Regions from separate parts of the Sporosarcina sp. FSL K6-6792 genome, predicted to be linked through region 3. Evidence: riboswitches for the same ligand, from Rfam matches in the RefSeq annotation. Region 3 holds a riboswitch; each other region holds the start of a gene.
What was found. A riboswitch is a leader RNA that binds a small molecule or an ion and turns the genes downstream of it on or off. The one in region 3 is predicted to bind cobalamin.

Region 1 (10,093 bases), 2.0 Mb from region 3:
AACTCGTAGTTGGCAAGTAATTCCACGAGGTCTTTCTCGTAAAAACTTTGTTCGACTAGTATTTTGTTCAGAGTGGTTATGATGGCATGGTTAATAGTACTTTGCGCATTGGGATTTGGTAATTGGGTAACAACAGGGTAATATACTTTAACATCCTTTGAGGCGTGAGGCAGTCTTTTTGTTGCAATTGATACTGGTAAATCCACTGGATACGTCCTTTCCTTCTCAATAGAGTAGTACATCATATGTTCAATTGAGTTAGGAAAGTCGAAATAATGGCTTGTAAGAATAAAACAATACCTTTTTTAATTCGGAAGTTGTACCATACATATATTGAAATAATGAAGTTTATTGAATCCGCTGTGGCGATAGAAGGTCCCTTGAAAGTCGCCTTCGCTGTTTATTCATATATCCAACTTATATAGAAACTACGGGTGGGATCCTGGAGCTATAGAATGACACATAGCGTCGTTCCGTGTAGAATTAATGTAACGAGCAGCGATTGAGGAGGTTTCAATATGATGAAAAAACAAAAAGAGTACGAAAATAAATTGAAGAACTTTGATCCGGAGTCCAGTATGCCGGAAACAGAAAACCATTATTCAGACGAAAAGTTTTGGGGAAAAATGATGAAATACGGGAAACTGGCGGGGAAGACAACAGTCTATTATAGCTTGCTTCTTTTCTACGTTGCAAAAAGTCCTGAGGTTCCCAAATCGACAAAGATGATTATTGTCGGTGCACTCAGCTATCTGATTTTCCCGATCGATCTCATTCCAGATTTCATACCAGTAGTCGGACTGGTTGATGATGCCGGGGTCATAGCCGCAGCCGTATTTAAAGTGATTTCTTATATTGATGAAGATATAAAAAATAAAGCAAAAGTGAAAATGAATACACTACTTGGTTTTAAATTCAATGATGAAGAAATAGACAAACGATTATTATAATGGAAAGAGCTAACAAGGAAATGAAAAATTCCGAGTTAGCTCTTTTTGTTTGAATTTCTGCTGTTATTCATACACAATTCTTGGGGCCTTACGAATAATAATCTCCCAGTTTGTTCCGGTACCAATACGATAGGCATCTGCAAAAGATCCTTGATTGATAGCAATGCCGATATTGTCGAGGGAGTTCACATAAACGAGTGGCTCACCAATATGCAAGTCTGCAAATGATCGGCCGAACGTCATGATGTTGTTGTAGATTGTACGGCCATCTGTCGTAATCGATACTTCTATTGAATCGCCATACTGTTCTACGATTTCCTTGAATTGTTCTCGGCTTATATTGGTCCAGAGATTGCCGAAGGGACGGTCGATAATATCTACTATTCCTGTAATTGTTTCATCCACAATGGTGGACAATTTCAATGGTAGTGCAATAATAGTTGATGGATTAACTGATGCACCAATTTCTTCAAATTGGATAATTCCAGCAGCTAGCCGCGCACCCGTGTAAGCGAATATATCGCGTCCGTGGAAGGTATGCGATTCACCTGAATTTGGAAGCCGGTTTTTTGATTCATCGATTTCCCGGATCTCCGTTATTTTGATGAATTGCAACACATGCGTTAATGTCCCGTTATCCGGCGTAATAATATAGTGATTATCCGCAGTCTTCGCAACGATCGCACGACGGTTCGATCCAACTCCTGGGTCGACAATTGATACGAAGACCGTTTCACTTGGCCAATAACCGATCGATTGTAATAACCGATAGGAAGCTTCCCAAATATTGTATTGAGGAATTTGATGTGTGATTTCAAAAATTGGGATTCCGCGTTGAACGGAGTTTGCTACGCCATGCATCGCACTCACTGCACCATCACTTTTGCCGAAATCGGATTGAAAAACTAATAAACCTGTTGTCATTACAAATCCACTCCTCATCCCTATAGTTTATGAAAGTGAGAAACAAAAAAATCCCGCTCAAATCAATCGTTAACCGATTGAAAAGGACGGAATTCATCACTTTACTTTTCTCTTCAATGCTCGTATGTATTATTGAATAATTTACACGATTATGAATCAAAAGTCAACAATGCTGCATGATAAGGTTCTATAAAAATGCCTGTCACTACTACGAATCAATAGTGTAGTGTGACTAGTATCTTCCTGTTATTTCCGAAATGTTGTCCGATTTTAAAGAAAATGAACAATCAGAGCAATTAGTAAGGGAAATATAGTTGTTTTGAATTGATTTGAATGACACCATTCTTCGCTTTTTGGGCTGTTTTATGTTAGAATTTAAGTTCATAACAGAAGAGGACGTGACGTTTAATTGATCACAATTACTATACCAAATCCGGATGTAACAATTGTACAACGTAAACAAGAAATGGGTGCCGATGTTGCGCCGATAAAACCAATTTATGGATTTATTGATTTACATGAAATTCCACGTGATAAAGGCGGCATCATTTTGTTTTATAATAACAAAGATGAATTGCTGTTTGCTGGGAAAGCACGTAAACTGCGCCAACGTGTTAAAAAGCATTTTGAAGACACGGTCTCTCCAATCAAAAATCATCGTAACGAAGTGCATGAAATTGCGATTATCGTTGTCGAAGACCCGATGGAACGCGAAATTTATGAAACGTATATCATTAATACACAACGTGCGAAATATAATCTTGATAAAGTATTTTTTGAGTGAACAACAGAGCTGACTGCCATGTGCAATCAGCTTTTATTTTTGACCATTTATGTTGAACAACACGAATGAAGTTCTTTATTTCAATAATACATAGGAAAAGGGTGGGAACATGGACAAGAGACTACAAAAGATTGTCGATGAAGCGCAAGAAAAGTTTGGTTTAGATGCTTACCGAATGGCAAGACATTCGATTTATAAAGAACGAGATACTATGGGGGATGCTTACTATACGTTTACTATGGAGTGGTTTCCTAAAGAGTTAAACGAGCCAATCGAAGAAGGTTATAATCCCGAGGGAACAGCGATTGTTGAATATGCAATTCAAAAGCAACACTTTAGTAATGTGTCATTCGTACAAGGTGAATCATTTTCTACAAAAACGCACTTTCCGGATAAAGCCGCTGCTGAAGTCGCTGCATGGCTTGAAAAGGAAACTGGATTGGTGTACGAACAGGATTTCAAACTAACGCAAGCGAATGCAAATGGGTTTCAATTTACATCAGACATCGATGGTATCTATTTTTCTCCGAGCTGTATAATTGAAGTTGAATTTGATGATGTTGGCAAGCTGACTTCTTATCATTCATACGGAACGATGCCTTCGCGAAATCTCGTTGAGCAGTCAAAATTCACGTTAACACTTGAAGAAATTGAACCAATCGTCAAAAAACAGCTTCAACTTATAAAGTTTCCATCTGAAACTGAAAAACGTTTTGTTCCCGTCTATGCAATGGAAGAAGTGTACGTAACGGTTGACGGGGCCCGAATCATCCCATTTATGGAACATGAGCGTTCAGAAGTTAAAATTGATGAAGTAATCGAATGGAATAAACCGTTAGAACAAAATATTGATCGTGAAGAAATCACAATTGTTTCCGAAGCAAACGTAGAAGAAGCATTCGGTAACGTCGACGCAGGTAAAAAACTGACGTTGTCGGCTGATCAAATTGAACGTAGTAAAAAAGTTGTTCGGGATGTACTACGAGCTGAATATCCTGATGAATCAGGGAAGTGGAAGCTGTCCCAACTTCGTTGTCAAGAGAATTTTATCGAAGCGCATTGTGAAATAAATGAAGAAAACCCAATGATTTTTAATCGAAAAGTAGTTGTTTTCATGAATCCGGAAACGATGAAGGTGCTGAATTATCTTGATAATGGCTCGATGTTTGAGATTTTTGAAGCCTTTCTGCCTGCCGCAAACGCGGTCGTAACACCTGAAGAAGCATTTGAGAAAATGATACCCTATATTACGCTTGATCCGACTTATGTATATGACGAGTTCGCAGGTAAGTATATTCTTTGCGGCTTGTTGGATGCGGCGGAATGTGTTGATGCGGTGACAGGGGAAATTGTCGATTTAGGAGATATATAGGTTCAGTTAATTAATTATATATGTTGAACAAATGAATACGGCGTATGCGCTTTACAAGGGCTTTTGGGAGGTCACTGAAAAAGCATTAGCACTTGGAATGGTTTAGGATTCCCACTAATACCGCTTTGACGCTTTGTGGATGCCTCCCGCGATAAGCCAGAAAGAAGACCTCTTTCAGTCTTATCGCTCCGGCTACCACGAAGACGCGCCTTCGCTAGATGGTCTATGTGAGAAAGAGCTTTTCATTATCTGTGATGCAATTTGTAAGTTGGAGCACGTCTTTCTTGACTATAAGTAGTATCAACTAGTAATCACCTTATAATCTCAGCATATACATCTCGAAATTACATTTCTCTCGATAATGAACACCCTAGTGCACGCGCGGCAAAGGGGTCGCCAAAGCGCCAAGCGCTCTACAATCCACACCCCGAATTAAGAGAAAACTGAAAAAGTTCTTTTTTATAATAAGAACTAGTTGATTGTAGTGAAGAGCGGCGACTCCGCCGTGCCCGCGGAAAGCGTCCGCTCGGAACGGAAATCAACGGGATTGAAGGGAATTGTACTTTTTCAGTGCCCTGGCTTATGGCGGGAGGCATCCCCTAGCGCCGTAGCGATTCAATGGAATTCTTTAATTCAACATATATAGTGTGTAAATGGGGATTGGATACACGTTTCCCATTTATGTAATAGTAATGATAAGTGACGATAAATGAAAAGAGTATCCAATTATTGTTTACGCATTCTTGAAGTCGGTATACTTAATGCCTCTCTGCAACAATAGAAATTAGATATGAATAAAGAATTGGAATATTTAAAAGTTTGTGTTATAGTCAAGGGGATATTTCGATAATTGAATATGTGTAAAAATAGGTGCGGATTAATACTGATGTATTGGTCTGCTTAAAAGGGAAGTTCGGTGAGAATCCGACGCTGTCCCGCAACTGTAAATGGGAGCGATTTCGTTTAAACCACTGCTTTTTATAAAAAAGTGGGAAGGTACGAATAGCAATGATCATTAGCCAGGAGACCTGCCTCTTTTTATAACACATGTTGACCTACGAGGATAGGGGGTGTTAAGGACGCGCGGATGAGCTATGCCTATTTTTAACAGGCAGCTTTCTTTTAGTTGGGATTCTGGCGCTCTTTAACAACTTCTCTTATGAAGTTGTTTTTTTTATGGTCAGAAATAAGGGGAAGCGCTGCGAACAGCTACAAATAGGATAATTTTTGGTGAAGTGAAAGCGTTTACAAATCTCAGAGTCATAACCATTCAGATTGGGGGAAAATAGTATGACGAATACACTTACATTTTTACCAGGACTTGAAGGCGTGATTGCCACTGAAACATCCATTTCGCTGCTCGATACGGAATTGGGTCAGATTATTATCAAAGGATACGATTTAATCGAGCTTTCAAAAACCAAAGGGTATCTTGATATTGTCCACTTGCTAATGGAAAATACCTTGCCGTCTGATACTGAAAAAGCAGGTGTGGCAGATAAATTGAAAAAAGAGCATGGTGTGCCAGAAGGTGTCACAAAGGTTTTGCAAGCATTGCCTAAAGAGACACATCCAATGGACGCATTGCGAACTGGGATATCTGTTTTAGCGGGCTATGATAAGGAAATTGATCAGCACACTCTAGCTATCAATAAAAAAAGAGCTTACGAGTTACTTGGCAAAATTCCGGAAATAATTGCGAACAGCTTTCACATATTACAGGAAGAGGAACAAATCCTCCCGTTGAAAGAATTGTCATACAGTGCTAATTTCCTTTATATGATCACAGGGAGGAAACCGACAGAGTTGGAAGAATCTATTTTTGACCAGTCGCTACTACTTTATAGCGAGCACGAAATGCCAAATTCCACCTTCACCGCAAGGGTAATTGCCTCGACGTTTTCGGATTTATATGGTGCATTGACTGGAGCGGTTGCTTCTTTAAAGGGCTATTTACATGGAGGAGCGAATGAAGCAGTCATGAATATGCTTTTAGAGGCCGGTTCTGTTGACGCATTTGAATTGTTATTAGAAAAGCGTTTACGTGATAAAGAGAAAATTATGGGGTTTGGTCATCGAGTCTATATGAAAAAGATGGATCCAAGGGCCTTGGTAATGAAGGATGCGTTAAAGGAGTTATGTGCGCTAAAGGGTGACGATCTCCTTTACCAAATGTGTGAGGCGGGAGAAACCATAATGGAAAGAGAGAAAGGACTTTATCCAAATCTAGATTATTACGCGGCACCGGTATATTGGATGCTGGGCATTCCAATCCCATTATACACACCAATCTTTTTTGGCTCGAGAACAGTAGGATTGTGTGCGCATGTTATTGAACAACATGAAAATAATCGTTTATACCGTCCAAGGGTTCATTATATAGGCGAACGACACAGCAATCATTCAACTGGGGAGTTGTAACTGGCCGTTCACCACAACAGCGATACACTAGGCATCACTTAGTACTATTCTAAACAAATTGAAAGCGGAAAGGAAGAGTTAGATGTTGAAATTGAAAGAACAAATGACAATGGATACACTGATAGAGGAAATTACGGACTATGTTTTAAATAAAGAAATTACAAGCGAGGAAGCATATAAGACAGCACATAATGTGTTAATAGATACAATCGGGTGTGGAATATTGGCATTAAGCTATCCGGAGTGTACGAAATTACTAGGACCTGTAGTACCGGGTACTATTGTTCCAAATGGCAGTCGTGTACCTGGTACATCGTATGTACTGGACCCGGTCCAAGGCGCATTTAATATTGGCTGCATGATACGATGGCTCGATTATAATGACACATGGTTAGCTGCTGAGTGGGGTCATCCGTCCGATAATTTAGGTGGCATTTTAGCTACAGCGGATTATCTAAGCCGTTTACGTCTCTCGGAAGGAAAAAAACCACTTGTTGTACGTGATGTATTGGAAATGATGATTAAAGCACATGAAATCCAAGGCGTACTGGCATTAGATAATAGTTTGAACCGTGTTGGACTTGACCATGTTCATTTCGTCAAAATTGCTACAACTGCGGTCGTCACCAAAATGCTTGGCGGGGGACGTACAGAAATAAATAATGCGTTGACAAATGCCTGGATTGATGGCGCAAGCCTTAGAACGTATCGTCATGCACCTAATACCGGTTCACGAAAATCGTGGGCAGCAGGAGATGCAACGAGTAGGGGTGTACGACTGGGGATGATGGCAATGACAGGCGAAATGGGTTACCCGACAGCGCTATCCGCTCCGGAGTGGGGATTCCAAGATGTTTTATACAATCAAAAGGAATTAACACTGGCACGTCCTTTAGATTCTTATGTGATGGAGAATATACTGTTTAAAGTATCGTATCCAGCCGAGTTCCATGCGCAAACAGCGGCGGAATGTGCCATTATCCTGCATCAGGAGATAAAGGAGCGACTTGATGATATTGAAAAAATTACAATCACGACACATGAATCTGCTATTCGGATTATCGATAAAGTAGGTCCGCTTAACAACCCCGCTGACCGTGACCATTGCATCCAATACATTACGGCACTTGGTTTACTATATGGCGATGTTGTTGCAGATCATTATGAAGATGACGTGGCAAATGACTCACGAATCGATCAATTAAGAAATAAAATGATTGTCGTAGAGGACGAGCAGTATAGTAAAGATTATCTCGATCCGAGCAAGCGCTCGATCGCCAATGCTGTTCAAGTTACATTTAAAGACGGTTCCACAACAGAGAAAGTTGTAAGTGAGTATCCGCTTGGTCATCGCTTTAGAAGAGAGGAAGCTATTCCTCAAATACGCGAGAAATTTTCGGCTACATTGATGACTCATTACCCTGAAAAGAAGCGAACAGAAATAGAAGTGGCGTGCGAAAGCCAAAGTAAGTTAGAACAGATGAACGTCAAAGAATTTGTCGACTTATTTTTGCTTTAAGAGAGGAGGGAAATGACAATGGCATGGATTGTTGATCAACAATCATCACAAGAGACATTAGCTAAGAAATTCCATTCAATCATGCATGCATCAGGAATCGTTCAAATCCCTGGTGCGCATGATGCGATGGCAGGGCTTATTGCACGAGATGCCGGATTTTCTGCACTCTATTTATCGGGGGCCGCCTATACGGCTAGTCGTGGTTTACCAGACTTAGGGATTGTGACGTCAACTGAAGTTGCGGAGCGAGCAAGGGATATAGTGCGTGCTACCGATTTACCGCTGCTTGTTGATATCGATACAGGTTTTGGTGGTGTATTGAATGTAGCAAGGACAGCCCGTGAAATGGTAGAAGCGAATGTTGCAGCAGTACAATTAGAGGACCAACAGTTACCTAAGAAATGTGGCCATTTGAATGGCAAGAACTTGGTTTCTACTGAAGAAATGGTGCAGAAAATAGTAGTGTTGAAACAGGTTGCACCGACACTTCTTATTGTTGCGAGAACAGATGCGCGCGCAGTGGAAGGTTTAGAGCAAGCGATTGATAGAGCGAAGGCATATGTGGAAGCGGGTGCGGATGCTATTTTCCCGGAAGCTCTTCAATCAGAAGAGGAATTCAGACTGTTTGCCAAAGAGATTTCGGTTCCTTTGCTTGCAAATATGACTGAGTTTGGAAAAACACCCTATTATAGCGCCGATGAATTTGCTGAAATGGGTTTCCATATGGTGATTTACCCAGTCACATCATTAAGAGTTGCTGCCAAAGCCTATGAACGTGTTTTTGAGAAAATCATCAATGAGGGCTCACAAGAACAAGCACTTTCTGATATGCAAACGAGAAGTGAATTATACGTTACTATTTCTTATGATGAATTTGAAGCATTGGACGAGTCAATAGCGAAGACCGTATTAACAAAAGAGCAGTAATACTGAATAGCGGCGATGATTCGTTCTTTAAGGCATGGAGGTAAGGCCTGCTGGAGAATGGATCATCGCCTTTTCACATTATCAAAAGGTGGATGATGAGAAATGGTAAAAGAAGATTATTATAAGGTTAAAGAATGGATGAGCGAATATCCGCAAGTGTTGACAAAGGACCATGAAATCGGAGAAACATTACGTTTGCTCTCCGAAGGACATTGTTCGGAACTGCCAGTTGTGGATCATGAACGACTAATCGGAGTCGTCACAATAGGGGATTGTCTTGCTACTATTAAGAGTGGGATAGGTTGGAATGAACCGATTAACTCTATTATTAGTGCAGTCTTCCAATCGGTGAATGAAGATTTCCCAGTGAAGCAATTGGATGGATGTCCAACCTATGTCGTATGTGAGAAGACAGGCATGCTCCAAGGAGTAATCACACAAATAGAACTGCTGAAGATTAATCAAGCCCTTTTTCAACGACTTGAAAAATCAAAGGAGACAATCGAGTGGTATACACTATGTTTTGATACGGCTTATGAAGGATTGACGATTGTAGATGAAGCGGGTGTGATTCAATTGTTCAATGAAAACTATAGCCGCTATGTTGGCGTGACTAAGGAGGAGGCTATTGGCCTTCCAGTAGAAAATGTTATTGAGAATACAAGGATACCAATTGTCCTTAGAACGGGTATCCCTGAGCGTAATCAAATCCATTGGCTGCAGGGGCAAAAAATGGTTGTTCACCGAATGCCGATTTGGAAAAATGGTCGTATTGTTGGGGCCGTCGGTATGCTTATTTATGAAGGCGTTTCTGAAGTCCAGCAAATTATCACTCAAATAGATTTGTTAGAGCAACGAAAAGGGAGTGAAACGTCGATTGAGGTGGGCAAAGTTGCTGCACAGAAACGGTTCACTTTTGAAGATATTCTCGGAGAGAGTCCCGCGATATCTAATACAAAGAAGCTTGCAAGAAAGGCAGCACAGTCTAAGGCTCCCGTTTTGATCACTGGGGAAAGTGGTGTTGGAAAAGAGCAATTTGCAAGGGCGATACATGATACGGGTAAGATGAGCAGTGGACGTTTTATCAGTGTTAATTGTGCAGCGATTCCCGAGAACTTAATCGAATCAGAGCTATTTGGCTATATGGAAGGTGCGTTTACAGGTGCGAAAAAAGGAGGGAAACCAGGGAAATTTGA
Region 2 (10,093 bases), 550 kb from region 3:
TATAAAGTTCACTTGATAGAATATCTGTACGAAGACAATGGGGATGAGAATTCAAAAATCGACCATTTGTTGAAGCATCAAGATACATTCATAACAGAACGTTCCTCTTTTTTAAGTGCACTCATCGAAATTAAGTCACTACCTTTTTTAAGCGTTGTAGAAAACGAGAAACTCGTTGGGATATTAACGCATAATAGAGTTGAAAGTGTGTTGGAAGATGCCTTCGGATTAAAAACGGGGGGCATCAATCTTACGCTATCTTCAACTGAAGCTAAAGGTATGATTGAAAAACTGACGAAAACGTTACGCGGTGAAAATATTGAAGGCATGTTTACGCTGGATAATGGCTCCGTTCTTGCTAGAAGAGTAGTTATCACACTTGAAAGTGGAAAGACTGATGCAGAAATCGATAAACTAACCGAAAAACTTGAAAAAGGCGGTTTCAGAATTCTGCAAGTCGATAAAATCGATAAAGTTGATTGAGAGATAAAGTTAAACTTCAATCAGAGGCGGTTTTCTTCATCCCCCCACTTACTCTTCTCGCATCCTTGAAGACTTAAAGTGGGGGTCTAACTGCCCGTTAATGCGAGATAAATCGAAAAGCGTTGCACACATCCTACAATGTGTGCAACGCTTTTCAATTTTATTATGTCGTTGTTATCTTCACATCTGGTTCAGGAACACGTGAGAGAATAATGATTCCGATAATGAAAAGGATTATCAGGCTGAATACTCCGTATGCAGAGCTTCCAGTCATTTGGGCAGTCACTGCTACCAGTAAAGGCCCCATGACGGACGCAAATTTACCGAAAATATTATAGAAGCCGAAAAACTCATTCGACTTTTCTTTTGGTACAAGCCTTGCAAAATATGAACGACTCAATGCTTGAATGCCGCCTTGTGACGTTGCAACAAGCATCGCCAAGACCCAGAAGTCCATCGTTGTTTTCATGAAAAACGCATAAATACACACAATGATATAAACACAGATTCCCACGTATAACATCTTTTTCCCGGAAAACTTCTGCGCCAATTTGCCGTAAAGAATTGCGAATGGCGCCGCCACAACCTGCGTGACAAACAAGATAATAAGAAGGTTTTCTGCGCTAATCCCTAAATCCGATCCGTAAGCCGTGGACATTGAAATAATTGTTCCAACTCCGTCTATATAAAAGAAATAAGCCAATAAAAATAAAAAAACTGTCCGGTATTTGCGGATTTCTTTAAATGTACCGCCAAGACGTCTGAAACTGCTTGCCAATAAATTTGGTTCACGCTTAATACCATGGATTTGATGAACATTTTTGACCATCGGAATTGTGAACACAAACCACCAAATCGCTGTAATGACAAAGGCTATCCTACTTGCGGTTGACGTCGTAAGTGGAATAATCTCTTTACCAGCCAAAAGAATAATAGCAATACTGATAATGAATGGAATCGTGCTCCCGATATAGCCCAACCCGAAGCCCCTTGCCGATATCTTGTTCATTCGCTCCTCTGGTGTAACGTCCACTAAAAATGCATCGTAAAATATATTTGCCCCATGAAAACCAACGGCTGTAATGGTATAGATGATCAATAACCATAACCAGTTACCGCCCGGTACGAATGCCAATGAAAGTGTCGCCGCAGTCCCCATCAGGAAAAAGAATAGAAAGAACTTCTTCTTTAATCCTTCATAATCGGCAATCGTTCCTAAAAGAGGTCCAATCATCGCGAGTATGAACGTTGCAATAGCAACTGTATACCCCAAATAAGCAGTTGAATTCGACATACTCACGCCTGCATCCGTCGCCACCGCCTTATAATAAAGCGGAAACACCGCAGTTGTGATAATAATCGAATATGCCGAGTTTGCCCAGTCATAGAAAATCCAACTGTTCTCCTCTTTACTGTACTTCTTCACGCCCTCATTCCCCCTCTCACTCCCTACTTACAGTTTACAATAAGGGGTGTTGAAAAATAATGAAAAATCAAAACTTTACAATCGTACAACTTCACTATTCTGCGATAAATACGTAGGTTGACATCGGTTTAATCGCATGATTCTTTTGCGCTTCTTCTAACAAAATCACTTCAGATTGAATTAGTGATTTTAGTTTTCCAGGCAGATCAACAAGGTTATTAATCTCCTCTTTGTAATCAGCTACGGTCATCGCAATTTCCCATTCCGCATCTTGTAGCTTAGGAGAATGTACGGATTGCTCATTTACAATTGTCCAGCCTGCATTTTCGACAACACGCTTTATATCCATTGGTGTAAATAAGGTACGTATATTTGAAAGACTGCTTTCTTTGAAGCACTCATACTGGGATTGAATAAGCACGGCCAAGAAATGAGGGTATTGCTCAATCATTTGAATTCTTGAATCCCATTCAGCAAAACATAAGGTCTTGCCCCATTTTCTAACCTTCTTTAAAATCCCCTCAAGTTCCTCAAATGATTTTAAGTACCAGGAACAATGTGAGAAAACAATATAGTCAAAACTTTTTTCAGGAAAATCTACCTCTGCTGATAAAACATCAACGTTAAACTCCATTTTAAGTTGCTTTCCTAACTTAGACCGCTGTAAATAACGAGCAGAATCACCTACAGTTATCGGGGCTCCGTAATCTGGAGATGCAATATCTATCCCGTGAACAAATCCTTGTTCTCCGACGATATAAGCTAACGCAGCCGTCGTATCCCCCTGTCCACAACCGATTTCTAAAACACTACTTCCTTCTTTTATTCCCCAGGACTCAACGAGCTTAAGGCGATGCTCCGTCTGAATTCGTTGAATCTCGTCACTGGAAGCCATACATTCTACAATGTTCGTAATCACGTGATCTTTCATATACACACCTCATTTTATGTACGTATTTGAGTCCACAATCTCCACCCAAATACCTTTCTAAAACTTCTTTTCGCCAAAGCCTCCTATTTCCCCTTTTTTATGCAATTACCAAGTACCCAAACAAGGTTACTTACTTTTATTATGCAATTCGAATGACTCTTCAAGGTCACCCCATTTTACATTTACTTGTATAACTTCATCTTCGTTTATTTTTGTTCCGCCTTCTGAAGCCCCGCTAGCTGTAAATAATAGCTCTTCAGGGGGCCCATCAAATTCTTTCGTCGTTTCCCCGCCACTAGAATTCGTTTTATGAGCGTATTCAAGTTTCCTTATTGAAGACAACTCTTCTAAAGAACCTTTGTATTTCAATAAAAATTGATAGCTATCTTCGTTGGAATACGTTCTATCGCCGTTATCTTTCTTCCACACTTCCGTTCCCCTATATACATATTCGGCTTCCCAGTGTTCACTTTCTCCTTTAAATTTGTAATCATTGCTAACCCTTTTTGCACAAGCTGTTAAAACCAATATTACTATTAATAACATGATTATTTTCTTCAAAGTAACTTCCTCCCTCAAAGTTATTGAATTAAACTTTTCCACTTTCATCGTTTAAATCCTTTTAAGATGCCCTCGCTTTCTTTATGCAGGTATACATTTGTTCAACATATAGAGTGCATAAAAGATCGAGTAAGTTTATTTCTTATGTTTTCAATCAATTTCCCATTACCCAAATTTTAACACTAAACGTAACTGTTGGTTAGTTTTTAACTTAACCAAATACACCATTAACAAGAAATGAAGGATGCATCATGTGCCTGTTGTACTTTCATTCAAATCTTGGATCATAGTAAAATAACTTCTCAAACTTTGATTATCCTATTTTTATAACGTATTACCAAAATAAAAAAGAGTCCCTATAGCCCAAAAATTGTATTCACATTCCCCTTCTAAATGATAGAGTTGCTATAGGACAGTTCCCTCTGTTAGGGATGATTATATATGTTGAACAAATGAATACGGCGTATGCGCTTTACAAAGGTTTTTGGGAGGACGCTAAAAAAAGTCCTAATACCTGGTATGAATTAGAAATCCTGCTAATACCGCTTCGACGCTTTGTGGATGCCTCCCGCGATAAGCCAGAAAGAAGACCTCTTTCAGTCTTATCGCTCCGGCTACCACGAAGTCGCGCCTTCGCTAGATGGTCTATGTGAGAAAGATCATTACATTATCTGTGATGAAATCTGCAAACCGGAGTACGTCTTTCTTGAATATAAGTAGTATCAACTAGTAATCACCTTACAATCTCGCCATATACATTTCAAAATGACATTTCTCTCGATAATGAACAACCTAGCGCAGGCGCGGCAAAGGGGTCGCCGAAGCCGTGAGACTGGATGCGAAACGCCAATCCAGGCTCAGGGTAAGCCACTGAAAAAGTTCTTTTTTATAGTAAGAACTAGTTGATTGTAGTGAAGAGCGGCGACTCCGGCGGGTACAGCGCGAGCTGAAGACCCCGCAGGAAGAGCCGTTACGAAGAACGGCTTTTGCGAGCAAAAGCGCTAGCGTTGGGAGCACGGGGCAAGAATGCCTTAATTTCTGCAAAGAACACAGAAATACGGCAAATCGAACTCTTTGCTGTTCGATTGGCTGAAGCCGTGCCCGCGGAAAGCGTCCGCTCGGAACGGAAATCAACGGGATTGAAGGAAATTGTTCTTTTTCAGTGCCCTGGCTCAGGGCGAGAGGCATCCCCAAAGCGCCAAGTATTCTACAATCCACACTCCGAATTAAAACTCTCTCATTATTGAGCACCACAACAGATTCAATGGGATTCTTTAATTCAACATATATAGCTATTTATAGAGCAAAGAGGCAGGCGATTGATATCCAACAGTTAATTTTATTGCAGCAAGTAATCGATTATGTGGAAGACCATATTAAAGAGGACATTAAACCTGAGGAACTAGCTAAACTGGTCGGTTATTCTCCTTATCATTTTTATAGGATTTTTAATAACCATGTTGGTTATACAATTATGGACTATGTTTTAAAAAGAAAACTGCAATACGCGTTATATGAATTAGTAAAAGGCGAAAAAATAATTCAAATTGCATTAGATTATGGATTTGAGACGCATTCTGGCTTTACAAAGGCTTTCAAGAAATTTTTTGGCAGTCCACCAAGCTTATATAGGCTCCACTGTCCGCTATCATTGCCTCAAAAAATTGACCTTTTGAGCCTTAGGCAAAAAAAAGTAGGTGGCATTGTTATGCAACCTAAAATTGTTCAGAAACCAGCTTTTACTATTGCGGGTAAAACATTTGAGAGTGTTATCGAAAATGTCTTTTACACAAGAGATGCACCTGCCTTTTGGGACCAAAGAATTTCCCCGGATGAATCAATCGAAAGCACTCTGTACGAAGCATTGTCTCCCAAAAAACATGGAGAATATTGTATCAATCTTAGTAGCGTCGAATTAGAAGATAGATTTACTTATTTATTCGCGGTAAATTATGATCGAGATGTTCAACTACCTGCTGGACTAACAAAACTGCAAATTCCAGATGCTACTTATGCGGTTTTTAGGACTCCACTTGTTGAAGTCGAACAGTTTGTCTCTTCCATCAAGGGAACTTGGCTCTATATTTTAGAAGATTGGCTACCTCAATCTCTTTATGAAGTCGATGAAACATGCTATGACTTTGAGTATTACGATGAACACTGTCATGACTGGGATTATGAAAAAATATATATGGAAATTTACTTGCCGATCAAAGAAAGAAATAGAGAGTGATCGATTCACTCTCTAGACTTGTTTAAGACAACTTTATATAAAAGTAATACAGGAGTTAACAAAATTGCACTAACAATGATAGCAATTTTTATCGTAAAGCTCGATGCTACAATCCCAATTACCGGACCACCTCCAATTTGACCAATGGCGTCCACTTGTCCCTTAACCGAAAAGAATGTTGCACGTACAGAGGAATCAGGAATAATTTTATTAAGCCAAATATCCTCTAATGGATACATGACTTGCCTTGTCACTTGAATGATTATATAAAAAATTAGCAAGCTGATCATATACGTTGAGAATGCAAAGCCAATTAATGAAATGACGATGAAGAAGCTGGCCACCAAAAGAACAACATAAATCTGCCTTAGATTTTGGTGGATAGCACTTCGATTCATCAAATGGAGTGCTGCAAAGGAAATAAGCACGACAATGAACTGAATTCCCCCCATTATCACAACTAACTTCTCATTCGTTAACGAAGATATATTTGAGACCTCCAAAAAATGAGCGATCCATAATCGGTCAAAACCTTCACTATAAAACCCAATAAATAAAGAAATGAGAAATAGCATCCTTATGATGAAGCTCGCTTTGGAATAGGAAATAATATTGCCCACATTCTCCTTCATACTTCCAAGCGTAGATATTCTTCCTTCTTTATCTAACGGTTTGAAGTTTTCTTCTTTCATAAAAATCATTAAATAGACGGCTAATCCAATCATACATAGCCCGCCGATAATGATTGGTAGGTTAATCATAAAATAGCCCATTAAAATACTGAGCGGAATAGCTATAATTTGTCCAAGATTACCTGCCTTTGCCCCTTTTATAAACGCTAGTGAAGCACGTTCCTCCCCTATTTCATCTGCAATCCAGGCTTGCTGAGAGCCGCTAGTAAATGTATAGCCAATCCCCCATGCAATTTGAGCCACTAGCACTGTTACAAAATAGGGAAATACCCCTTCAATTAAAAAACCGATTCCTATTAATATATACCCAATTATTAAAGATAACTTCCGACTTTTTAAATCCGAAACAACCCCAGTTGGAATCTCAAAAAGAAAAACGGAAAGCTCCAAAACGGTCCCAATTAACACAAGTTGAAGCGGATCAAGCTTCACAGTTTGCACATGGTACAACAAGTTCACCGTAAATATAAATGTGAAAAATAATTGTGATAAGAAGCATGTAGAAATATAAACTCGATATGGATCTGTTGTTTTTATTTTATTCATTTTCTATCCCCCCAGCTTGATTATAGTAAGAGGGATAGACATTTTCTTGTCCAAATTTGCGGTAATGGGCCATTAATGAACCCCTTGTTTAGCAATCGTGTTAAGTCAGACAATATGTATGTTATAGTAAAAGCACAACTGAATAACGTGTAGAAATTAGGTGCTTTTTTACGTTTGTATAAAAGCTTAAAAGGGAAGTTCGGTGAAAAACCGACGCTGTCCCGCAACTGTAAATGGGAGTACTCTTTTCAAATCCACTGTTCGTTACGAATGGGAAGGGAAAAGAACGCGATGATCATGAGCCAGGAGACCTGCCTATTTCAGTACACACCAATTCCCTACGCGGATAGGAGGTGTTAAGTGCGGCTATGATCGAGCAATTTCTTGTAAAAGCCGCCGTACGAAAGAACGTAATACAAAAGAAACATAAGAGGACTCAATACCTCTTATTTCACTGTGCAGTCAATAGTGTACTTCTGTTTACGAACCATTCGTTACGGCAACAAGCGACCATACAAATTTACGCATACTAGCATCTTCCTTACGTTTAACTAGGAAGATGCTTTTTTATTTCCATAAAAGAAAGGGATTTTAGCCAATGAAACTTGGAACAAAAGAATATTATCTGGATGCATTCAAACATGTCCTAATGACAAACCTCATCATAAGCGAATCACAATCACTGTCTTCAACCTTTTCTTATTACGAAGAACAGATTGGAAAAACAACGACTATAAACGAAGAGGTAAAAAAACTTTATTCACATAACCTCCAAAAAGCATTCGATGAAATCAAACACGAAGTAATCGGTTCACCAGAAGATTAAGCTGAAAAACCAACCAGTAAATAACTGAATCCAACACTATATATGTTGAACAAATGAACACGGCGTTTACGCTTTACAAGGGCTTTTGGGAGGCCACTGAAAAAGCCCTAATAATTAGAGCAAATTAGAATTCCTGCCTATACCGCTTCGACGCTTTGTGGATGCCTCCCGCGATAAGCCAGAAAGGAGACCACTTTCAGTCTTATCGCTCCGGCTACCACGAAGACGCGCCTGCGCTGGGTGTTCTATTTGAGATAGCGCATTTCATTAGCTGGGATGAAATCTGCAACCTGGATTGTGGATTTCTGGACTATAATTATATATGTTGAATCCGGTATATATACTGAGCGAAGGCGCCTTAACAGGGGTAGCCAACCGAACAACGAAGAGTTCGGTTTGTATAATTTCTGCGTTCTTTGCAGAAATTATACAGTTAATTCCAAGATATTATTCCAGATAGGTTAAAGAATACCTCATCTGGCTTATGGCGGGAGGCATCTCCTAGCGCCGTAGCGGTTCAATGGAATTCTTTATTTCAATTTATATAGGTTCAAATAGTAATCACCTTACAATCTCGCCATATACATCTCAAAATTACATTTCTCTCGAAAATATACAACCTAGCGAAGGCGCGGCAAAGGGGTCGCCGAAGCCGTAAGACTGGATGCGAAGCGCTAATCCAGGCTTAGGGCGAGAGGCATCCCCAAAGTGCCAAGCGATCTACAATCCACAACCCGAATAACAGCTCTCTCATTATTGAGCAACACAGCAGATTCCATGGGATTCTTTAATTCAACATATATAGCCGCTTCTTGTACAATTACTTTGGATTGCTTTGAATTGAACGACCTCTATATGATTACCGAGATGTCTTGATGTGTAGGGATGCGACAGGATTATCTAGGAGCAATGAACTGCAATTCCTAGCCACATTTGCCCATCGGTAAAGATGTTATGAATAGTTCGCCGAAAGCGGACTGGAAATGATCCAGTGAAAAAGGCATCAAAAAAAGCGTGGCAGTCATAATAGACTTTCCACGCTTTTAATGTACTTACAGTTCCTGATAATTCCTCTGATGCGTACCACCGTCTTTTACATCTGCATGATACAACGCTTTTAACGCAAAACTCTTCTCTAAGTCAAGCTCTGCCATTATCTGTTTCAGACGTTTTGACAGCTCTTTATCATTCTTTACAAGCTGTTCCATTTTCGTTCTTGAATATTTCAAAATCTGATTCCTCCTTCACATTCAGTTTGTCTTTACAGTATAACACCTATTTAAGGTGATTCGCCCAATTCAGATTTGCTATACTACTGGTAGTAGCAAGAAATGGACAGGAGCGACATCATGTATAAAACAATTGGCATACTTGCACATGTAGATGCAGGAAAAACAACTTTTTCTGAACAACTGCTTTATCATACAAAAAGCATTAAACAGAGAGGGCGCGTGGACCATAAAGACGCCTTCCTCGATAGCCATACAATTGAGAAAGAAAGAGGTATTACGGTTTTTGCAGACCAGGCATCCATTTCCTATAACGGATCTACCTACTACATTATCGACACACCTGGACACGTCGATTTTTCTCCTGAAATGGAACGCGCAATTCAAGTAATGGATTATGCCATTATTATCATTAGCGCAAGCGATGGCGTGGAAGGTCATACGGAAACCGTGTGGCAAATGCTCCACAAACATCGGGTACCTACATTCTTTTTCATCAATAAAACGGATCGTGAAGGAACCGACATTGCAAGTGTACTCCATGAAATTCGCACCAATCTATCGGAAGACATCTGTGACCTTACATCCTCTTTCAATGAAGGAATTATGGAAGATGAACTCATTGAATTTATCGCAGAACGTGATGAAGCACTTCTTGAGACCTATTTGGAATCAGGTTACGACAACGATTTGTGGCTTGCAACATTAAAGAAAATGATTAGCGACAATAAAATCTTCGCCCTCTCCAGCGGTTCTGCACTCAAGGACATTGGTGTCATGGCGTTTTTCGAGAAACTCGATTTATTGACAACAACTTCTTACGATGATGATAGTGATTTCGCTGCACAGGTCTATAAAATCCGCCATGATGACAGTGGGAATAGGGTCACTTTCCTTAAATCACTAAGCGGTACGCTAAGTGTCAGGGATGGAGTGAATTATGGAGATTTCACGGAGAAAGTGACACAGATACGCGTCTATAACGGTAGTAAGTTCAAAGCAATCGACCATGTTCATGCCGGTGAACTGTTCGCCGTTACTGGGTTAACGCAAGCATCCATTGGTGACGGTGTCGGAGCGCTAAAAGAAAAAGCGACCTTTGACATGATGCCTACCCTTAAGTCAAAAGTTATTTTTGACGCTGCCATCCATGTGAAAGAAGTACT
Region 3 (10,093 bases):
ACCGCCGGTAAGTATGATAGCCGTCAATACGATAAAAACCGATGCAAGGAATGTTCCAACATGTAAATAATTCACTAGCAGTTCCGACACTCCGTACATTGCGAGCCCAATTGCCGCTCCAACGAAAGGTAGAGCCACATACATTGCTGTCACTTCTCTTCGGCCGAGTGGCAATTCTTTTCGAACGGGGATTGCCGTGAAAAATTGCATGGCTAGCAGTAATCCGTTCATTCCATCTCTCCAGGTTGTGACAAAATTTCTTTGATAAGCGGCCAGTTGAGATGCGCTTTAACATGTTTTGCCCATGCATCATAGACGTCGATTCCCGCCGGTGCTTTCATTACCGGTCGATCCATATCTTCCTCTTCGATGCCATGATCGATTTTATAAGGAATAACACCTGCCACTGGAACTCCAGTGTAGGATTCTATAAATTCAATCCCTTCTTGGAATAAAGAAACGTCACCGTGGAATTTATTGATAATAATAGCTTTGACACGTTTTCGATGCTCAGTTGGTAATAGTTGTAGCGTCCCGACGATTGATGCGATAGCACCTCCGCGATCAATATCTGCCACCAAAATAGCAGGTACATCCGCAATTTCTGCCACGCGCATATTCACAATTTCCCTGTCGTTGAGATTCACCTCCGCGGGGCTGCCCGCACCTTCAATAATGACCGTTTCGTACGTTTCTGCCAGCTTGGTAAGCGACGTGTTAATGGCCTCAATTCCACGCGTGAAGAACTGTTCGCGATACGCCATTCCAACAATTGGACCAAATTTCTCTCCGAAAAAAAATACTTCCGATTTCATGTCCGCAACTGGTTTCAGCAAAATTGGATTCATATAAATCGACGGCTTCGTTCTAGCAGCTTTTGCTTGAATGAATTGTGCACGGCTCATTTCTTCGCCATTTTCCGTTATCGCTGAAAAACGAGACATGTTTTGCGATTTGAAGGGTGTTACCCGCACGCCTTCGTCCGATAAAATGCGGCACAACGCTGTACAAATCATCGTTTTTCCAGAGTCTGATGCTGTTCCTAAAACAATCAGCCCATTCATTGCGTCACCTCCTGCCGATCATTTTTCCATATGATTGGGATTCCGTAATCCATTTCAATTGCTGTATCTGCTTTTGAGACAAGCGCTTGGTGAATGCGGCCAATCCATTTACTGTAGATTTCCGTTTCAGCGTATTCTGATGGCAGTTCGTCTAGAACTTCATTTGAAACAATAACGAGATGAGCTGCTTGCGACAACAGTGCATCAATCGTTGTGTACAACTGTGTTTCCTTGCGCTGCATACAACCCGATTGTCCAATACAAGGTTTTCCTGACTCCCAACCTGTGTATAACTCATTTGCTAGCCATGTCGTCAGGCAATCCCATAACACGTAATCCCCCGGTTGAATGGAGGGCAATACCTTTTCCAGCTCGACTGGTTGTTCAAGGGTTGTCCAACTATGAGTGGATCGATCAGATTTGTGTTGTACAATACGCGCCTGCATTTCTGGGTCCGTTGCGACGCCGGAGGCAATGTAAACTAGCCGGGCCGCATTTTTCTGTGCTTCATGAACAAGCAGCTTTTCTGCATAGGAGCTTTTCCCGCTTCTAACGCCGCCACTTATGAATGTCAGTTTTCCGCGAACCATTGCAACAGCTCCTCCTTCAAGATGTTCATTGACGCATCTTTTTTCATGCCAATCCGCAACCATCTGCCATCCATGCCGCGGAAATTTTGTGAATGGCGGAGGACGATTCCACGTGTGAGCATATCTTTATACAACTTATTCGAATCACGGCCAGAACTAAGTGTGAATGAAATAAAATTCGTCACTGAATTCGTAACGTTGCACGCATTGTCTATTAAAAACCGTGTCATTTTTTCCCGTTCACGATTACTATACTGAATTGCCTGTTCGCGATATTGCTCTTCCTGTAAGCACACCGCCCCGATTCGAGCGGCTAAACCATTCACATTCCAATGCGGCGCGAGTGCTTTGATCCCCCTAATTACCGACGGATTTGCCGCGATATACCCGAGTCGTATTCCAGGAATGGCGTACATTTTCGTCATAGAGCGAATTATGATGACGTCCGGATTATTCTTTAATTCTGCGATGAAAGACAGGGATTCATCAACGAAATCGATAAAAGCCTCGTCTAATACGACCTCACAACCTACTTCAGCTCCGCGCCTAATAATTACGTTCAAATCCGTGCGTTCAGGCATGATTCCAGTTGGGTTGTTTGGTGTGCAAAGGTACAGAACTGATGCTGAGGTCATCGCCTCAAGGATAGCTTCCAGCGGCAATTTAAAGCCGTCACTTTCCGATGCAATAACGCGAACGATCTCCACATCCTTCGCCAAGAGAGTCGCTTCGTATTCGGAAAATGTCGGGTGCACGACAATCGCTCGCTTTGCACGATAGCGCTCTGCTAAAAGTGCCAGCAGTTCTGCCGCCCCGTTCCCTGCGAATATATAATCGGTCGAAATGCCATGGTAATCAGCCGCCGCTGACAGAAACGGCTCCCCTTCTGGATTTGGATAAGCCGTAAGCAAATCTCGTAAACTTGGCCACATCTTGGTAATTGAATCAGGAGGCCCAGCCGGATTGACATTTTCACTGAAATCCAATAAACGTATAGGCTGTTCAATGCCCAGTGTTGCGTAAAGGTTGTGCGGATTTGCGCCATGTTCAGGCAACTGCATATAAAGCCACTCCAATCACCGTCATTACTAGCCAGAAAATAAACACTATGATATGCATCTGTGTAATTGTTTGTTTAATATGTATTGCGGTTAGCGGGGTGTTGCCTGGACCAAGCTCAGGTCGCTTCGATACGATTCCGCGGTATGTACTTGTTCCGCCAAGTGTAACGCCAAGTTGCCAAGCCGTCGCTGCCTCCAAAAATCCGCTGTTCGGACTTGGATGTTTCCTTGCGTCTTTACTCCAGCCAGCAAAGCGTTTCCAAAAGGACAACTGACTTTTATTCGGCGCATATAAAATGATTAGAAAACCCGTCACACGTGCTGGTATGAAATTCAAGATATCGTCCGCGCGTGCAGAAAATTTACCGAACTTCTCATATCGTTCGTCTTTATAACCAATCATCGAATCCAGTGTATTCACTGCTTTGTACATCCAAAGACCGGGTGCACCCAGAAGGAATGCCCAAAATAATGGCGATGTAATGCCGTCCGCAATATTTTCTGACACAGTTTCAACTGTTCCACGTACGATGCCACTTTCTCTTAGTTTATCGGTATCGCGACCGACAATCCATGACAACTTCGTTCGTGCTGCAGGTAAATCTTGTGCAGCAAGCGGACGGTAAACGTCAAGTGCAGCGTCGCGTAAACTTTTTTGTGCTAGCCCGACGGCGATCAGAATTGATTCCACACCAATACCTACATAGATATTGAATTGATAGGCAAAACCTACTAAAGCAAAAACGATGCCTAACACAATCCCGACTGTGATGAAGAGTGTAGACGCCCCTTTTAATGTGCGGAACCGACCTTTATTCATAACACTAGTCAATTTGGCAATGAACGTCCCAATTAAGCGGACTGGATGCGGCCATTTCGGTGGATCCCCAATCATTCTGTCGAGCAGAAAACCAATTGCAATGGCGATAAAATGTGCAGGAATCAAGTTGTCCACCCTTTCGCCTTTTTGTAGGCACGGATTGCCCGTACTGTGCAGTCATAAACTCCGTGGCCAATTAGTTTTCCAAGCGGCGTAATCGGACCTGCATACGGGAGGAATTCTCCTTGTTGTGTTGCCGCGACTAGTAGGCTGTCCGTCGATGTACCTGTCGCAATTGTGCCTGTGAGCGGATCTGTTACGGATTCCGTTTGGAGCGCTTTCGTTTTCGCTTCTGTTGCCGTTATCATTGCTTGGATAAATGCTTCATCAGGTAGCTGGCCATTGACGATAACCCACGTATTGATTGTACCGACGCGAGGTTTCTGATCACGAGTGAGTGCTTGCGACACATCGACAGCATTACCGACGCCAGCTGTTACTGCGATAAGAATCGTTCCGAAACTCCCAGTGTATTCCTCGACTTCAGCATGCTCCGTCATGACCGCGGTCATCATACCGACCGTATCCGTCAGATGAAAACCTTGCTGTTCAAGGTAGGCAGTATTTTCAGCTTTGACGTCGTCTACATTGTAATCAGCATCAACATGACGATTGACAAACGACCGATACCAGCCTGTTCCAGCATTATGAACGGCGGAGGAAATGGTTTTCAACGGATATTTTGTTCGTAATGCAACAAAGTCCGATGCTATCGAAAAGTCCTCTTTTACAACGGCGAAAGGCTTAATTTCCTCTTTGGTATCCGGCAGCAGTGTAATTTGAGGTTTTGGCAATTCAGGATGGGGCTGTGATTTTATTCGCGCACCGTAAACAGATTCGATTGCCTCTTCCATCACTACGTCTTGTGGCACGCCTATTCTGGCAATCCGCCCTTTATCCATCAAGAGAAGTCGGTCGCAGTATAAAGAAGCCAAATTGATATCGTGAAACACTGAAATAACCGTGAGTCCTTTGTCGATTGCCTGTTGACGAATCGTATCGAGTAATTGTTGTTGGTGAGCGATGTCCAAGTGATTCGTTGGCTCATCGAGTAATAAAATCGGTGCTTCTTGAGCGAGTGCTTGTGCGACGAAAACGCGTTGCTGTTCGCCGCCGGATAGGAGTTCGATCGAATTTTCCGCATAGCGTGTGATGGACATACTGTTTATGGCACCGGTGACAGCGCGCTCGTCTTCATCTGACCATGATGAAAATAGTCCTGATTGGTGCGGATAGCGACCGAGTTCTACCGTTTCTCGAACAGTGTGGGAAAATGCATGTGCATGGAGTTGTGGCAAGACGGCTACTTTTTTGGCGAATTCTTTTTGTGAATAAGTAGAAGCATCTTGCCCGTCAATTGTGACGGAACCCGTTTCCTTCGGGAGAATTCCTGAAATAATTTTCAAAAGTGTGGATTTACCACTGCCATTGGGTCCAAGTATGCCGAGTACTTCGCCTTTATTGACATTGAATGTCACTGCTTTCACGACGGATTCTTTGCCATAACCCCCGGAAATATTTTCGACTTTTAACATTTCACATGCCTCCTTTCCTCCGTTGTTTATAGAAGATAAATGCAAATACGGGTGCACCGATAAACGCTGTGATGACACCGACCGGAAGTTCTGTCGGCGAAATGATTGTCCGGGCAATTAAGTCGCAAATGATGAGCAACGTTGCACCGTTCATGAACGATAATGTCAGGAGATGGCGATGATCAGATCCCCAAAGAAGCCGCGTCATATGCGGAACGACTAGACCAACAAAGCCAATCGTGCCGGACACCGCGACTGCCGAACCTGTCAGGATGGATCCACCAATCAAAATGGCAAACTTACGGCGTTTGACGTTGACACCTAAATGATGCGCTCGTTCTTCTCCAAATAACATCGCATTTAATTCGCGGCGATTCAGCCACAGCATGAATGAACCTACGACGACGAATGGCAAAATCATCGTAATATAATTCCATCCCCGCATTGATACACTGCCGAGTAGCCAACCAATAATTTGACGCAACTCTTCCCCTGTGAGCGCTATCATAAGTGATAGTACAGAACCGAGGAAAGAACCGAAAATGATTCCAGTCAAAATAATTGTTTCCATTTTCATCGCTCGGTCAACGAGGCGTGCAAATCCAAGAACGAGGAACATTGTTAATGCAGCACCAACCATACTGAATATAGGAAGCGTATAAGTGCCTAAAAACGGGATAGAAATACCAAAAAAGAGCGTCATAACAGCACCGACCGAGGCGCCGGATGACACTCCGAGGGTGTATGGATCAGCGAGCGGATTTTTCAGCAACCCTTGGAAAGCAGCTCCCGAAATCGCGAGCGATGCGCCGACAAGTCCGGCAAGCACGACACGCGGCATACGAATCTTCCACAAAATATTGGTAGCTGTTGCATCCGCCTCCGCATTCCATAATGTACTAATCGGTATTTTCACAGACCCGATTGACACACCGAGCCACACCGCCACAACGAGTGCGGCGGCGGAAACGATGTAGGCAACGCTGGATTTACTCACCGAAAGCCTCAGGGTAGATGGCTTTTGCTATTTCTTCAAGCCCTTCAGCAAGACGTGGGCCTGTACGGCTCGTGATATTCTCTTTAACTTGAACAACAGCTTTTTCTTTAATTGCCGTAATCGTATCGAAACCTGGGCGTGCATAAACGTCTGCAACTGCCGTTTCGATATAATCATACAACACGATAATTACATCCGGATTACGGTTAATAATTTCTTCCGGAGCTATCATAAACCAGTCTTCCTGATCAGCAGCAATATTTTCAGCACCGATCATTTCTAGCATTTGATCCATAAATGTATTTTTTCCTGGTGTGTAAATGTCTGGTGCTGGCGATGTTTCAACGAAAACTGTTTTTTTATTGTCGACTGTTACTAATTTCGCCAATACTTCTTCTACTTTTGCTTTCATATCCGTAATGATTTTTTCTGCTTCTACTGTTTTACCAGTCGCTTGACCGATTGTTTCAATCGTTGTGTACGTTTCTTCGAAATTTGCTGCATTTTTTACAACAAAGACTGGGATTCCTGCATCGCGGATTTGTTGCAGTCCTTCTTTGCCTTTTCCAAGTCCTGATTCATGTGCAAAAACAATTTCAGGGTTCATGGAAACGATTTTTTCGACGTTGAAATCCTGGCCGCCGATTTTCTCTTTTTCAAGTGCTTCTGCTGGATAATCATCGTAGTCATTGACGCCGACAATCGCATCCCCAAGACCTAGTTCAAACAATATTTCCGTGTTGCTTGGCACCATAGAAACGATTGTTGCCGGTGCAGTTTCCAGGGTAATATCATTGCCAACCGAGTCCGTTAGCGTAAGTGGGAATTCAGCTTTAACCACTTCGGCTTCCGGTGTCCCATCTACTTTCGGCTTATCTGGTGTTGCAGCTGTTCCACATGCTGCGAGCAAGAATACTGCCAAAAATGCCGTTAATCCTAATTGCCAAATCTTTTTCATGTTGTTTTCCTCCTGTTTGTTCCAAATAAAAATCCCCCGTAATTGCTACGGAGGAATAAGCTGAGTAAAAATCTGGACGCACAGTGACGTCGATTTTCACTAATCCTATCCTCGTAGGGTACGTGTGATCCATAAAGGCAGGTCTCCTGGCTCGTGTTCAAGGCTTGCCGCGTCTTCCCGGAACTTTTTCCAGTGACACATTGCGACTAACTCACACTTACAGTGGCGGGACCGCGCCGGCATTGAACCGACTTCCCTTTTAACCCCGTTTTTAATGCGGGGCACCTTTATGTTTGGTATGTATTTTGTACAACTTTCAGTATACTACAAATTTTTATTGTGTCGATAGTGAGGGAGATTTGTAGATTTAGATATGTTGAATTAAAGAATCCCGTTGAATCTGTTGTGTCGCTCGATGATGAGAGAGTTTTAATTCGGCGTGTGAATTACAGATCGCTTGGCGCTTTGGGGATGCCTCTCGCCATGAGCCTGGATTGACGCTTCGCATCCAGTCTCATGGCTTCGGCTACCCCTTTGACGCGCTTGCGCTGGAGTGTACATTATTGAAAGTGATTTTGAGATGTTTGGACTGAGATTATAATGTGAGTACTATTTTATACTAATTTCATTGAAGAGAGACATACTACGAGCTACAGGTCTTTTCCCCGACAATGCAATGTGCATTCTATTATATAGACTATCCAGCGAAGGCACGCCTTCGTGGTAGCCGGAGCGATAAGACTGAAAGCGGTCTTCTTTCTGGCTTATCGCGGGAGGCATCCACAAAGCGTCGAAGCGATATAAGCAGGATTTCTAATTCATTCCAGGTAGTTGGACTTATTCAGCGGCCTTCCAAAAGCCCTTGTAAAAGAGCATGCATCGTATTCATTTGTTCAACATATAGAGAGAGAATATCTGCATGTGAAAAACGCCGTACTTGAGAGATAACAATCTCTCAAGTACGGCGTTCAATTTTATTACATCTTTTCTGGAGCAGAAACACCAATAAGTTTCAATGCATTTGCAATTGTTGTGCGTGTGATTGTAATTAGTGCCAGACGTGCTTCCGATAATTCGCGGTTGTCTGGATCTAATACTTTTTCTGCGTTATAGAAGCTATGGAATGTAGCCGCTAGTTCTTGGATATATGTTGCAACGCGGTGTGGTGAACGAATTCTCGCTGCATCACTGATTACTTGCGGGAAGTCACCGATTTTCTTCAGTAATTCCAACTCTTTTTCAGCTTGCAATAAAGAAACATTATCCACAGATACAGCCATGCCATTTTCATCAGCTTGGCGCAAGATTGATGAAATCCGTGCATGCGCATATTGTGCGTAGTACACAGGGTTTTCATTCGACTGAGAAATCGCTAGATCTAGGTCGAAGTCCATCTGCGAGTCACCTGAACGCATGGCGAAGAAGTAACGGACTGCGTCCAGACCAACTTCCTCAACTAGCTCACGCAAGGTTACGGCTTTCCCCGTACGTTTACTCATCTTGAACTTTTCACCGTCTTTATATAACTGAACCATTTGTACGACGCTGACTTCGAGCGTGTCATTGCCGTAACCAAGCGCTTCGATTGCCGCTTTCATCCGTGGAATATAACCATGGTGATCTGCGCCCCAAATATTGATAAGTTTATCGAATCCGCGGAACAATTTATCCTCATGGTACGCGATATCCGGCGTCAAATACGTGTAAGTACCGTCGTTTTTGATTAACACACGATCTTTGTCATCACCGAAAGTTGTTGAACGGAACCATGTTGCGCCATCTTCTTCAAAGACATGGCCGTTGGCACGTAATTTATCAAGAGCAACATCGATTTTGCCGTTTTCATACAATGAAGTTTCAGAGAACCAGACATCAAATGACACACGGAAATTCGCAAGGTCTGTTTTTAGCTTCTCTAATTCATGCTCCAGGCCATATTGGCGGAAGAATGCATAACGCTCTTCATCTGGCGTGTTGACGTATTTGTCGCCATATTCAGCTGCCAGCATTTTACCGATATTAATAATATCCGGTCCTTGGTAGCCGTCTTCAGGCATTTCTTTATCCAACCCGAGTGCTTGGAAATAACGTGCTTCAACAGAATTGGCAAGGTTGTGCACTTGATTTCCCGCATCGTTAATGTAGTATTCACGTGCCACATCGTAGCCAGCGAAATCGAGAACGTTGGATAGAGAATCACCAAGAGAAGCTCCACGTGCATGTCCAAGGTGAAGGTCACCTGTCGGATTAGCAGAAACAAATTCAACTTGGACTTTTTGTTTATTGCCAAAGTTTGAACGGCCGTAGTTCTCGCCTTGTTCAAGAACGGTCTTGACGATGCCGCCTAAGTAATCCGTTTTTAATTTTATATTGATGAAACCAGGACCTGCAATTTCAATCGATTCGATCGAAGTACCATCCGTATTTAGTTTTTCAAGAATCGCTTCCGCAATTGCACGCGGCGGCTTTTTCGCTAACTTTGTCAGTTGCATAGCAATGTTCGTCGCATAATCGCCATTGTCTTTGTTATTAGGCGTTTCAAGCATAATGTCCGGTATTGCCGTTTCTTCTGCCAAACCCGCATCAATTACAGCTTGACGAAGTGCCACTTTTACCTCTTGTTGAATCTGTTCTACCGCGTTCATATTGTTCCCTCCGTGTATGTAATAGTCAGTTCGTATGTTCCAAGAAGCGATCCTTCTGCATGCAAATCGTAATGCACATTGAAGCGTCCTCCGGAATTGTCTTCTTGCTCCTTGAAATCGAGCTTGTCCGTTTTGACAACTAAGTCAAACGTCGCCGGTCCACTGCCGTACGTTCCTGGACGTTCCCCAGCTGCAACAAATGGCAATCGCATCGTAACTGCACCACGACGCATAATAAGTGCGTCTGTAGAATCCAATTTAACAATTGTTTGAATCGACTTTCCACTTTGTTGTTCTTCATATTTCAAATAAGATTTGCCTGCTTTTTCAATCAGCAAACCTTTTGCATTCAATTCATGCTTC

Region 1: linked by a shared signal. The riboswitch ahead of mmgD (citrate synthase) and the one ahead of MKZ26_RS17090 (ABC transporter substrate-binding protein) in region 3 are both predicted to bind cobalamin.
Region 2: linked by a shared signal. The riboswitch ahead of MKZ26_RS14410 (hypothetical protein) and the one ahead of MKZ26_RS17090 (ABC transporter substrate-binding protein) in region 3 are both predicted to bind cobalamin.

What each region holds. Positions count from the first base shown of each region.
Region 1 covers NZ_JBBOSA010000001.1:1,506,440-1,516,532, reverse strand. Annotated here, with positions in the region: gene MKZ26_RS07190 (DUF3298 and DUF4163 domain-containing protein) at 1-206, opposite strand, end outside; gene MKZ26_RS07185 (YkvA family protein) at 519-950, shown strand; gene MKZ26_RS07180 (SAM hydrolase/SAM-dependent halogenase family protein) at 1,014-1,874, opposite strand; gene MKZ26_RS07175 (nucleotide excision repair endonuclease) at 2,284-2,658, shown strand; gene MKZ26_RS07170 (hypothetical protein) at 2,768-4,030, shown strand; cobalamin riboswitch at 4,882-5,080, shown strand; gene mmgD (citrate synthase) at 5,321-6,451, shown strand; gene MKZ26_RS07160 (bifunctional 2-methylcitrate dehydratase/aconitate hydratase) at 6,534-7,970, shown strand; gene prpB (methylisocitrate lyase) at 7,989-8,897, shown strand; gene MKZ26_RS07150 (sigma 54-interacting transcriptional regulator) at 9,000-10,093, shown strand, end outside.
Region 2 covers NZ_JBBOSA010000001.1:2,937,414-2,947,506, forward strand. Annotated here, with positions in the region: gene MKZ26_RS14380 (CBS domain-containing protein) at 1-483, shown strand, start outside; gene MKZ26_RS14385 (MFS transporter) at 647-1,909, opposite strand; gene MKZ26_RS14390 (class I SAM-dependent methyltransferase) at 2,004-2,840, opposite strand; gene MKZ26_RS14395 (hypothetical protein) at 2,967-3,449, opposite strand; gene MKZ26_RS14400 (AraC family transcriptional regulator) at 4,645-5,634, shown strand; gene MKZ26_RS14405 (MFS transporter) at 5,640-6,872, opposite strand; cobalamin riboswitch at 7,014-7,205, shown strand; gene MKZ26_RS14410 (hypothetical protein) at 7,471-7,698, shown strand; gene MKZ26_RS14415 (hypothetical protein) at 8,751-8,927, opposite strand; gene MKZ26_RS14420 (translation factor GTPase family protein) at 9,048-10,093, shown strand, end outside.
Region 3 covers NZ_JBBOSA010000001.1:3,487,528-3,497,620, reverse strand. Annotated here, with positions in the region: gene cobS (adenosylcobinamide-GDP ribazoletransferase) at 1-231, opposite strand, end outside; gene MKZ26_RS17120 (cobyric acid synthase) at 228-1,064, opposite strand; gene MKZ26_RS17115 (bifunctional adenosylcobinamide kinase/adenosylcobinamide-phosphate guanylyltransferase) at 1,061-1,654, opposite strand; gene MKZ26_RS17110 (pyridoxal phosphate-dependent aminotransferase) at 1,636-2,715, opposite strand; gene cbiB (adenosylcobinamide-phosphate synthase CbiB) at 2,702-3,658, opposite strand; gene MKZ26_RS17100 (adenosylcobinamide amidohydrolase) at 3,658-5,130, opposite strand; gene MKZ26_RS17095 (FecCD family ABC transporter permease) at 5,132-6,127, opposite strand; gene MKZ26_RS17090 (ABC transporter substrate-binding protein) at 6,120-7,085, opposite strand; cobalamin riboswitch at 7,205-7,389, opposite strand; gene argS (arginine--tRNA ligase) at 8,063-9,730, opposite strand; gene MKZ26_RS17080 (DUF1934 domain-containing protein) at 9,727-10,093, opposite strand, start outside.